DNA from 2 places in the Streptomyces sp. NPDC007157 genome. Region 1 is predicted to be linked to the other one. Evidence: riboswitches for the same ligand, from Rfam matches in the RefSeq annotation. Region 1 holds a riboswitch; the other holds the start of a gene.
The links. A riboswitch is a leader RNA that binds a small molecule or an ion and turns the genes downstream of it on or off. The one in region 1 is predicted to bind glycine.
Positions count from the first base shown of each region.

Region 2: linked by a shared signal. The riboswitch ahead of gcvT (glycine cleavage system aminomethyltransferase GcvT) and the one ahead of gcvP (aminomethyl-transferring glycine dehydrogenase) in region 1 are both predicted to bind glycine.

Region 1 is NZ_JBEYFE010000051.1:9,169-15,087, forward strand. Features, by position in the region: gene ABZ642_RS45225 (DNA polymerase IV) at 1-1,230, shown strand, start outside; gene ABZ642_RS45230 (PRC-barrel domain-containing protein) at 1,456-1,836, opposite strand; glycine riboswitch at 1,951-2,045, shown strand; gene gcvP (aminomethyl-transferring glycine dehydrogenase) at 2,220-5,105, shown strand; gene ABZ642_RS45240 (ABC transporter ATP-binding protein) at 5,165-5,919, opposite strand, start outside.
Region 2 is NZ_JBEYFE010000009.1:39,767-45,685, reverse strand. Features, by position in the region: gene ABZ642_RS18310 (enhanced serine sensitivity protein SseB) at 1-201, opposite strand, end outside; gene ABZ642_RS18305 (AAA family ATPase) at 304-1,029, opposite strand; glycine riboswitch at 1,186-1,283, shown strand; gene gcvT (glycine cleavage system aminomethyltransferase GcvT) at 1,441-2,568, shown strand; gene gcvH (glycine cleavage system protein GcvH) at 2,700-3,077, shown strand; gene glyA (serine hydroxymethyltransferase) at 3,094-4,356, shown strand; gene ABZ642_RS18285 (L-serine ammonia-lyase) at 4,413-5,780, shown strand; gene ABZ642_RS18280 (DUF1048 domain-containing protein) at 5,883-5,919, opposite strand, start outside.

The sequences.
Region 1 (5,919 bases):
ACCGCGTCGTACGAGGCCAGGGTGTTCGGGGTGCATTCCGCGATGCCGATGGCACAGGCGCGCAGGCTGGCGCCGAACGCCGCGTATCTCGTGCCGCGCTTCGGGCTGTACCGGTCGATCAGCGAGCAGGTGATGGCGCTGCTGCACGAGCTGTCGCCGCTGGTGGAGCCGCTGAGCCTGGACGAGGCGTTCGTGGACCTGGAGGCGGGTGGGGTGGCCTGGGACGGCGGGTCGGCGCGGCTGGTGGGGGAGAAGCTGCGCGCGGACATACGGAACGCCACGGGGCTCTCCGGGTCGGTCGGGCTCGCCGCCTGCAAGATGCTCGCGAAGATCGCCTCCGAGCAGGCCAAACCGGACGGGCTGGTGCTGATCGAGCCGGGCACGGAGCGGGCGATGCTCGCGCCTATGCCGGTGCGGACCCTGCCGGGCGTGGGGCCGGCGACCGGGGACCATCTGCGGCGGGCCGGGATCACCACGGTCGACGAGATCGCCGAGGCGGGCGAGGACGAGCTGGTACGGCTGCTCGGCAAGGCCCACGGGCACGCGCTGTACGCGATGGCGCTGGCGCACGACGAACGGCCCGTGGTCGCCGAGCGGGAGGCCAAGTCGGTGTCCGTCGAGGACACCTATGACGTGGACATCCATGACCGGACACGGGTGGGGATGGAGGTGCAGCGGCTGGCCGACCGGTGCGTGCGCAGGCTGCGGGGGGCCGGGCTGTCGGGGCGGACCATCGTGCTGAAGGTACGGCGGTACGACTTCTCGACGCTCACCCGGTCGGAGACGCTCCGGGGGCCGACCGACGACCCGGCGGTGGTCCGGGAGGCGGCCGCGCGGCTGCTGGACTCGGTGGACACGACGGGGGGTGTGCGGTTGCTGGGCGTGGGCGTGTCGGGGCTCGCCGACTACACCCAGGAGGATCTGTTCGCGCAGGCGGCGGGGGAGGCGGCGGAGGTCCTGGCGGAGGAGGACGCGGCCGAGCCGGTCGCCGAGCAGGTGGTGGTGGCCGCCGAGCGGAGATGGCCCGCGGGACATGACGTCCGGCATGCCGAGTACGGACACGGATGGGTGCAGGGGAGTGGGCTGGGGAGGGTGACGGTGCGGTTCGAGACTCCGGGGGCGGTGGAGCCGGGGCGGGTGCGGACGTTTCGGGTGGACGACCCTGAGCTGGAGCCGGTGGATCCGTTGCCGTTGGTGTCGGGGGCTCCGGTGGACGGGGTGGGTGCGTGATCCGGCGTGGGGGCTGGGCGGGGTTTCGCTTGCCGGCGCTCGCCGGGTGCCTTCCCGGAGGGGCTACCCCCAGCGCCCACCCGTGCCGCCCCGGCGGCACGACTGCCCGCAGCTGGGACGTGTCCCTGTCGGGGGCGCGGGGCTGTACCGATCCGCGGCTCCGCCGCGGGGCGCGAGCAACCCCCACCGGCCCGCAGCTGAGCGTGGGCGGACCCGGCGTCGGTCTTACGCCCCCGTGTCCTCGGTTCCCGCCAGTTTCCCGAAGTGGTGGTCCGGGCGGTCGGGGGGTGGGGCGGTCGTGTCCAGGCCGTAGTGGTGGTAGAGCTGGAGTTCCTGCTCAGGGGAGAGATGGCGGCCCACTCCGAAGTCAGGGGCGTCCTTGATCAGGGTGCGCTCGAAGGGGACCTGGAGGGTGCCCTCGACCAGCTCACTCGGCTCCAGGGGCACGAACGCGTCCCGGGAGAACAGGCCGGTGCGTATGGCCGCCCACTCCGGCACCCCGGTCGCGTCGTCGAGGTAGACCTCGTCGATCGTGCCGATCTTCGTGCCGTTGCGGTCGAACGCCTTGCGGCCGATCAGGTTGCGCGGATCGATGTCGGTCTGCACGGGCCCTCCACTTGGTCGCAACTCATCCGTAAGCACTACAAAAGAGCACATTGAACGAGGCGGCCACTCGAAGACCCGTGCGTTGCCCTCGCTGGTAGGCTGGCAAGCGGCTGCTGACCCCGTGCGGGAGAGTCCTCCGGACAGACCGGAGGCGCCGAAGGAGCAAATCCTCCCCGGAATCTCTCAGGCTCACGTACCGCACGGACGAGGTCACTCTGGAAAGCAGGGCGGGCGTCGATGGCGTCCGCTCTCACCGACGGTGAAAGCCGGATCCCCTGGGCGTCCGGCGAAACTCTCAGGTTGAGATGACAGAGGGGGAGGCCGTCGGGGTGCCCGTGCCGGGGTACCCCTCGAAGGTCGCGTCAGACCAGGAGGCCTCCGCAATGACCGCCCAGCGTGTTCCGCTCTCAGAGCTAGAGCAGGGAATCCCCTTCGAGCAGCGCCATATCGGCCCCGACCACGAGGCCCGGGCCAAGATGCTCGCCCAGGTCGGGTACGGCTCGCTCGACGAGCTGACCGCCGCCGCCGTGCCGGATGTCATCAAGAACGCCGACGCCCTGGAACTGCCCGGCGCGCGCACCGAGGCCGAGGTGCTGGCCGAGCTGCGGTCGCTGGCCGACCGCAACCAGGTGCTCGACTCGATGATCGGGCTGGGCTACTACGGCACCTTCACGCCGCCCGTCATCCTGCGCAACGTGATGGAGAACCCCGCCTGGTACACGGCCTACACGCCGTACCAGCCGGAGATCTCACAGGGACGGCTGGAAGCGTTGCTGAACTTCCAGACCGTGGTCGCCGACCTCACCGGACTGCCCACCTCCGGCGCCTCGCTGCTCGACGAGGGCACGGCCGCCGCCGAGGCCATGTCCCTGTCGCTGCGCATGGGCAAGAACAAGAAGGGCGTCTTCGTCATCGACGCGGACGCCCTGCCGCAGACCGTCGCCGTGATCCGGACGCGGGCCGAACCGACCGGGGTCGAGGTCGTCGTCGCGGACCTGAGCGACGGGATTCCGGCGGACCTCGCCGCGCGTGAGATCAACGGCGTGCTCGTCCAGTACCCCGGCGCCTCCGGTGCCGTACGCGACATCAAGCCGCTCGTCGAGCAGGCGCACGAGCTGGGCGCGCTGGTCACCGTCGCCGCCGACCTGCTCGCGCTGACCCTGCTGACCTCGCCGGGCGAGCTGGGCGCCGACATCGCCGTCGGTACGACCCAGCGGTTCGGTGTGCCGATGGGCTTCGGCGGGCCGCACGCGGGCTACATGGCGGTGCGGGAGAAGTTCGCGCGCAGCCTGCCCGGCCGGCTCGTGGGCGTGTCCGTGGACGCCGACGGGCACAAGGCCTACCGGCTCGCGCTGCAGACGCGTGAACAGCACATCCGCCGGGAGAAGGCCACCAGCAACATCTGCACCGCTCAGGTGCTGCTCGCCGTGATGGCCGGCATGTACGCCGTCTACCACGGGCCCGAGGGCCTGCGGGCCATCGCCCAGCGGACCCACCGCTACGCCACGATCCTGGCTGCGGGGCTCACGGCCGGCGGGGTCGAGGTCGTGCACGGCGCCTACTTCGACACCCTCACCGCGCGGGTGCCCGGCAAGGCCGCCGAGGTCGTCGCGGCCGCCCGGCAGGGCGGTGTCAACCTGCGGCTCGTGGACACCGACCACGTCTCCATGGCCTGCGACGAGACCACCACGCGGGCCCAGCTGGGTGCCGTGTGGACGGCGTTCGGGGTCGAGGGCGACGTCGAGGCGCTGGACGCGGTCGCCGCGGACACGCTGCCCGAGGCGCTGCTGCGCGAGGACGGCTACCTGGGCCACCCCGTCTTCCACGACCACCGGTCCGAGACCGCGATGCTGCGCTACCTGCGCCGGCTCGCCGACCGTGACTACGCGCTGGACCGGGGCATGATCCCGCTGGGCTCCTGCACCATGAAGCTCAACGCGACCACCGAGATGGAGCCGGTCACCTGGCCCGAGTTCGGCCAGCTGCACCCCTTCGCGCCCGCCGAGCAGGCGCAGGGCTATCTGACGCTCATCCGTGAGCTGGAGGAGCGGCTCGCCGAGGTCACGGGCTACGACAAGGTGTCGCTCCAGCCCAACGCCGGGTCGCAGGGCGAACTGGCCGGGCTGCTCGCCGTACGCGCCTACCACCGCGCCAACGGCGACGAGCAGCGCACCGTCTGCCTGATCCCCTCCTCCGCGCACGGCACCAACGCCGCCAGCGCCGTCATGGCCGGGATGAAGGTCGTCGTCGTGAAGACCGCCGAGGACGGCGAGATCGACGTCGAGGACCTGCGGGCGAAGATCGAGCAGTACCGCGACCAGCTCGCCGTGCTGATGATCACGTACCCGTCCACGCACGGCGTGTTCGAGGAGCATGTCGCGGACATCTGCGGTCAGGTCCACGAGGCCGGCGGCCAGGTGTACGTCGACGGCGCCAACCTCAACGCCCTGGTCGGGGTCGCCAAGCCGGGTCACTTCGGCGGCGACGTCTCGCACTTGAACCTGCACAAGACCTTCTGCATCCCGCACGGCGGCGGCGGCCCGGGCGTCGGTCCGGTGGCCGTCCGGGCTCACCTCGCGCCGTACCTGCCGAACCACCCGCTCCAGCCGGCCGCCGGCCCGGCGACCGGCGTCGGACCGATCTCGGCCGCGCCGTGGGGCTCCGCGGGGATCCTGCCGATCTCGTGGGCGTACGTCCGCCTGATGGGCGGCGAGGGGCTGAAGCGCGCCACCCAGGTGGCCGTGCTCAGCGCCAACTACGTCGCCAAGCGGCTGGAGCCGCACTACCCCGTGCTCTACACCGGCCCCGGCGGGCTGGTCGCGCACGAGTGCATCATCGACCTGCGTGCGCTGACCAAGGCGACCGGGGTCAGCGTCGACGACGTCGCCAAGCGGCTCATCGACTACGGGTTCCACGCGCCGACGATGTCCTTCCCGGTGGCCGGCACGCTGATGATCGAGCCGACCGAGTCCGAGGACCTCGGTGAGCTGGACCGGTTCTGCGAGGCGATGATCGCCATCCGGGCGGAGATCGACAAGGTCGGGGCGGGGGAGTGGCCCGCAGAGGACAACCCGCTGCGGGGTGCCCCGCACACGGCCGCCGCGCTCGGCGGGGAGTGGGAGCACGCGTACTCGCGTGCGGAGGCCGTCTTCCCGGCCGGGGTGTCCGCCGCCGACAAGTACTGGCCGCCGGTGCGCCGGATCGACCAGGCCTTCGGTGACCGGAACCTGGTGTGCTCCTGCCCGCCGCTGGACGCGTACGAGGACTGATCCGCGGTAGCACGGACGTGACAGAGGCCCCGCTTCGGCGGGGCCTCTCGCGTCTGGTGCTACGCCGGGTAGGCGTGGGTCTGTGTCGCCTTCACCGCCGCCCAGACCGGGGTGCCCGGGTGCAGGTCCAGTTCGGCGGCGGCGACCGTGGTGAGGTCGGCGGCGAGGGGGAGTTCGCCGGTCAGGTCGGCGCGGATCCGGTCACCGTGGATCTCCAGTCCGGCGACCTCGCAGCGCCACAGGTTGCGGGCGCTGGTGCCGGTGGGGCGGTCCCGGAAGAGGGTGACGGCGCTCGGTGGGAACGCGACGAACACGTCGCCGGCGAGCTCCTCCGTGGTGGCGATGGCGGGGCCGGTGTCCAGCCTGACCAGGTGGCTTCCGGCCTCGGCCCGACCGCGGTAGAGGTTGAGGCCGACCAGGTGGGCGATGTAGTCGGTGCGCGGGTGGCGGGCGATGTCGGTGGGGGTGCCCTGCTGGACGATCGAGCCCTGCTCGATGACGATCAGACGGTCGGCCAGCACCATGGCGTCCAGCGGGTCGTGGGTGACCAGTACGGCCACGGCCTCGAACTCCGCCAGGTGGCGGCGGAGTTGGGAACGCACGTCCAGACGGGTGCGGGCGTCGAGGGCGGCGAGGGGCTCGTCCAGGAGCAGCAGACGGGGGTGGGTGGCCAGGGCGCGGGCCAGTGCGACGCGCTGGGCCTGGCCGCCGGAGAGACGGCGGGGTTTGGCGCCGGTGTGGTCCGCGAGGCCCATGCGGTCCAGCCAGGCGGCCGCCTGGGCGCGGGCCTCGGCCTTTGTCGCGCCGTGGCAGC
Region 2 (5,919 bases), on a different contig from region 1:
GCCGCTGTGCGGGCCGCCGCCCTCCGGAAGGGGGATCCACAGGAAACTGCGGCCCAGTACCTCGATGAGCCGGCCCGCCGCCTCGGGGACGCCGAGAGAGGCCGACAGGACCTCCTCCAGCTCGTTGCCGGGCCAACCGCCGTGCGGGTGGGGGTGCGCCTGTGCCGGGAAGTCCGCGGGAATGTCCGCCGGATAGTCCATCTGCCTACCGCCTGCTGGAAACCGCTGCTGCTGAGGCTGAAAAGGCTAGCGGGTGGCTGTGACAATGCCTCACCCCATGACCCGGTCCGCTCTCTGGAAGCCTCACCCGGCGGGCTTCTCCGCCTTCCGGAAGGCGATCCGGCACAGCACGTCCGCCGCGTCCCGGTCAAGGAGCACCGCCGAGCCCACGCCCTCGGGCAGCCCGCCCTTCTCCGCCGCGCGCACCAGGCGGGCGGCGGCGTGACGGTGGCGCAGGAAGGCGTACCGGGAGACGCCCCGGCCGCGCTCGCGCTGCCCGTCCAGGGCCGTGCCGGGCGTGACGTCCAGGAGCAGCAGGTGCAGGGTGCCGCCGCGGCGGCGGGCCGCGCGGGCCAGCCAGTCGCGCACCCAGGCCTGGGTGCCGCAGTCGTGCACCACCACGCCCTCGCCGGTGCGCAGCGCGCGGCGCAGCCCGGCGTAGTGGGAGAGGCGGACCAGCGGGCGGTAGAGGGCGTACGGCAGGAGGCGGGCCAGGCGGGCGTCCCAGCGGTCGCGGGTGTCCTGGGAGTCGATCCTGATGCCCTGGACGGTGCGGTGCATCAGGGTGGACTTGCCGCTGCCCGGCAGCCCGGTGACCACGACCAGGTCACGGGGGCCGAAGAGCAGGCCGTGCGGGCCGCGGCCGGCGCGGTCGCGCAGATCGCGGACGACCGGCGCCATGGGGGTCCCCCCGCGCGAGCGCGGCCGAGCGCGGGAGAGCTCCCCGCACCGCTCGCGGGCCGGGGCCGTCGGCTGCTCGGGCAGGGCGATGCCCGTCGTCGCGTATGCCGTGGTCCTTGTCACCGTGATCGTCCTCCCTGGGGGTTCAGGAAAGGTTCTCCCCACTTAACGTAAAGAGAAGGTAATGCACGGTGTCTCGCGGTTCGGTCCGCTTCCGGCCACAGGCCTGTTACAAAGCTCCGCCCGGCATGCAATGATGTGCCCGCCAACTGCATACCGGCCGTTTGAATCCGCGCGGGAGAGTCCTCAGCAGCCTTCGCTGGGGCGCCGAAGGAGCAAGTCCCTCCCTTGAATCTCTCAGGCCCCGTTACCGCGCGGGCGAGGCACATCTGAAAAGCGGGCCGCCGTGTCGGTGGCCCCACCCAAGGTGCAAGCCGTGACCACCGGTGTGGTCAGGGCGAACCTCTCAGGTTCCGATGACAGATGGGGAGGACAGACCTCGCCTGTCATGCCCTGGGATCTTTGGGAGACGACCGACCGATGAGCAGTTCCGATTCCGCTGGACTCCGCCGTACCGCGCTCGATGCCCTGCATCGCTCGCTCGGCGCCACCATGACCGACTTCGCAGGCTGGGACATGCCCCTGCGCTACGGATCCGAGCGCGACGAGCATGTCGCCGTGCGGACCAGGGCCGGGCTCTTCGACCTCTCCCACATGGGCGAGATCGCCGTGACCGGCCCCCAGGCGGCCGCCCTGCTGAACCACGCCCTGGTCGGCAACATCGCCTCCGTCGGCGTCGGGCGCGCCCGCTACACCATGATCTGCCGGGCCGACGGCGGCATCCTCGACGACCTGATCGTCTACCGGCTGGCCGAGACCGAGTACCTCGTCGTGGCCAACGCCTCGAACGCCCAGGTGGTCCTCGACGCACTGACGGAGCGTGCCGCCGGGTTCGACGCCGAGGTGCGGGACGACCGGGACGCGTACGCGCTGATCGCCGTCCAGGGACCGGAGTCGCCGGGGATCCTGAAGTCGCTGACCGACGCCGACCTGGACGGCCTGAAGTACTACGCGGGGCTGCCCGGCACCGTCGCCGGGGTCCCGGCGCTGATCGCACGCACCGGCTACACCGGCGAGGACGGCTTCGAGCTGTTCGTGAAGCCCGAGCACGCGGTGCGGCTGTGGCAGGCGCTGACCGAGGCGGGTTCCCCGGTGGGCCTGGTGGCCTGCGGGCTGTCCTGCCGGGACACCCTGCGCCTGGAGGCGGGCATGCCGCTCTACGGGCACGAGCTGACCACCTCGCTGACCCCCTTCGACGCCGGCCTCGGCCGGGTGGTGAAGTTCGAGAAGGACGGCGACTTCGTGGGGCGCGAGGCGCTCCGGGAGGCCGCCGACCGTGCCGCGGCCGAGCCGCCGCGGGTGCTGGTCGGCCTGGTCGCCGAGGGCCGCCGGGTGCCGCGCGCCGGATTCCCGGTGGTGGCCGGCGGCGAGGTGATCGGCGAGGTCACCTCCGGCGCCCCCTCCCCCACGCTGGGCAGGCCGATCGCCATGGCGTACGTCGACGCGGCGCACGCGGCGCCGGGCACCGCGGGTGTCGGCGTGGACATCCGGGGCAGCCACGAACCGTACGAGGTCGTGGCCCTGCCGTTCTACAAGCGCCAGAAGTAGACCCCGAAGCAGATCCAGAAGGGGACACTGAGCCCGGCGGCGCGTGACCCTGCGCACATTTCCGCTGCTCACACGTGTTTCCAGCAGTCCTCTTTCACCACCACTCCCCCGCGTACAGGAGAATTCAGGCCATGAGCAACCCCCAGCAGCTGCGTTACAGCAAGGAGCACGAGTGGCTGTCGGCCGCCGCGGACGGCGTGGCGACGGTCGGCATCACGGAGCACGCGGCCAACGCGCTCGGTGACGTCGTCTTCGTCCAGCTCCCGGCCGTCGGTGACACCGTGACCGCGGGCGAGTCCTGCGGCGAGCTGGAGTCGACCAAGTCGGTCTCCGACCTCTACTCGCCGGTCTCCGGTGAGATCACCGAGATCAACGAGGACGTCGTGGACGACCCGTCCCTGGTGAACTCGGCCCCCTTCGAGGGCGGCTGGCTGTTCAAGGTGCGTTTCGCGGACGAGCCGGCCGACCTGCTCTCCGCCGACGAGTACACCGCCTTCACCGCCGGCTGAGGAGACGTAGAAACAGATGTCCGTTCTGAACACGCCCCTGCACGAGCTCGACCCCGAGGTCGCGGCGGCCGTCGACGCCGAACTGGCGCGCCAGCAGTCCACCCTGGAGATGATCGCCTCGGAGAACTTCGCTCCGGTCGCGGTCATGGAGGCGCAGGGCTCGGTACTCACCAACAAGTACGCCGAAGGCTATCCGGGCCGCCGCTACTACGGCGGCTGCGAGCACGTCGACGTCACCGAGCAGATCGCCATCGACCGGGTGAAGGAGCTGTTCGGCGCCGAGTACGCCAACGTGCAGCCGCACTCCGGTGCCTCCGCCAACCAGGCGGCCCTGTTCGCGCTGGCCCAGCCCGGCGACACCATCCTGGGTCTGGACCTGGCGCACGGCGGCCACCTGACCCACGGCATGCGGCTGAACTTCTCCGGCAAGCAGTTCGACGTCGTCGCCTACCACGTCGACGACGCCGGACTCGTCGACATGGCCGAGGTGGAGCGGCTCGCCAAGGAGCACCGGCCGAAGGTGATCATCGCCGGCTGGTCGGCGTACCCGCGCCAGCTGGACTTCGCCGAGTTCCGGCGGATCGCCGACGAGGTCGAGGCCTACCTGTGGGTCGACATGGCCCACTTCGCCGGCCTGGTCGCGGCGGGCCTGCACGAGAACCCGGTGCCGTACGCCGACGTGGTCACCTCCACCACCCACAAGACCCTCGGCGGTCCCCGCGGCGGGATCATCCTGGCCCGCCAGGCCTTCGCGAAGAAGCTGAACTCGTCCGTCTTCCCGGGCTTCCAGGGCGGTCCCCTGGAGCACGTGATCGCGGCGAAGGCGGTCTCCTTCAAGGTCGCCGCCTCGGAGGACTTCAAGGAGCGCCAGCGTCGTACGGTGGAGGGTGCGCGCATCCTCGCCGAGCGGCTGACGGCGGCGGACGCCCGCGAGGCCGGCGTGAACGTGCTGTCCGGAGGTACGGACGTCCACCTGATCCTCGTCGACCTGCGCGCGTCCGAGCTGGACGGGCAGCAGGCCGAGGACCGTCTCCACGAGGTCGGCATCACGGTCAACCGCAACGCCGTCCCGAACGACCCGCGGCCGCCGATGGTGACCTCGGGTCTGCGGATCGGCACCCCGGCGCTGGCCACCCGAGGCTTCACGGCCGAGGACTTCGCCGAGGTCGCGGACGTGATCGCGGAGACGCTGAAGCCGTCCTACGACGCGGCGGCCCTGAAGGCCCGGGTCCAGGCCCTGACCGACAAGCACCCGCTGTACCCCGGTCTCGACAAGTAGTTCCCTGGTGGGGGCACCCGATGGCGTGTGCCCCCACCCTTTTCGGAGGAGTTCCCGTGGCCATCTCGGTCTTCGACCTGTTCTCGATCGGCATCGGCCCGTCGAGCTCCCACACCGTCGGCCCGATGCGCGCGGCCCGCATGTTCGCACTGCGCCTGCGCAACGAAGGGCTGCTGGACTCCGTCACCTCCATACGCTCCGAGCTGTACGGGTCGCTCGGTGCGACCGGCCACGGCCACGGCACCCCGAAGGCGGTGCTGCTCGGTCTGGAGGGCGCCTCGCCGCGCACCGTCGACGTGGAGGGCGCGGACGACCGGGTCGAGACGATCAAGGCCACGAAGCGCCTGTCGCTCCTCGGCGAGCACGAGATCGCGTTCTCCTTCGACGCCGACCTGAAGCTGCACCGCCGAAAGACCCTCCCGTACCACGCGAACGGCATGACCCTCTGGGCGTACGACGCGTCCGGGGCGGAGCTGCTGTCCAAGACGTACTACTCGGTCGGCGGCGGGTTCGTCGTCGACGAGGAGGCGGTCGGCCAGGACCGCATCAAGCTGGACGACACGGTCCTGAAGTACCCCTTCCGCACGGGCGACGAGCTGCTGCGCCTTGCGAAGGAGACGGGTCTGTCGATCTCCGCGCTGATGCTGGAGAACGAGCGGGCCTGGCGCACCGAGGAGGAGATCCGCGAGGGTCTGCTGGACATCTGGCGGGTGATGCAGGCGTGCGTCGCGCGCGGGATGTCGCGGGAGGGGATCCTGCCGGGCGGTCTGCGGGTCCGCCGCCGTGCCGCCGTCACCGCGCGCCAACTGCGCGCCGAGGGCGATCCGTTGGCGCACGCGATGGAGTGGATCACGCTCTACGCGATGGCCGTGAACGAGGAGAACGCGGCGGGCGGCCGGGTGGTCACCGCCCCCACGAACGGCGCGGCCGGCATCATCCCGGCCGTCCTGCACTACTACATCAACTTCGTCCCGGGCGCCGACGAGGACGGGGTGGTCCGCTTCCTCCTCGCCGCCGGCGCGATCGGCATGCTCTTCAAGGAGAACGCCTCCATCTCCGGCGCCGAGGTCGGCTGCCAGGGCGAGGTCGGTTCCGCCTGTTCGATGGCGGCGGGCGCGCTGGCCGAGGTGCTGGGCGGATCCCCCGAGCAGGTCGAGAACGCGGCCGAGATCGGCATGGAGCACAACCTCGGCCTCACCTGCGACCCGGTCGGCGGCCTGGTCCAGATCCCCTGCATCGAGCGCAACGGCATGGCCGCGGTCAAGGCGGTCACCGCGGCCCGCATGGCCATGCGCGGCGACGGCTCCCACAAGGTGTCCCTGGACAAGGTCATCAAGACCATGAAGGACACGGGCGCCGACATGAGCGTCAAGTACAAGGAGACGGCCCGCGGCGGGCTGGCGGTGAACATCATCGAGTGCTAGGGAAAGAGGCCCTGACCAGCGCGTTCGTTTCCTTCGGCGCTGTCGGGGCCTTCCCCGCTCACCTGGCGCGAGGTCCCCGTGCGATCTCCCTGCCGGTCGGTCCTACTTCTCGGCCGTGCCGGGCTTTCCGCCGAGGGAC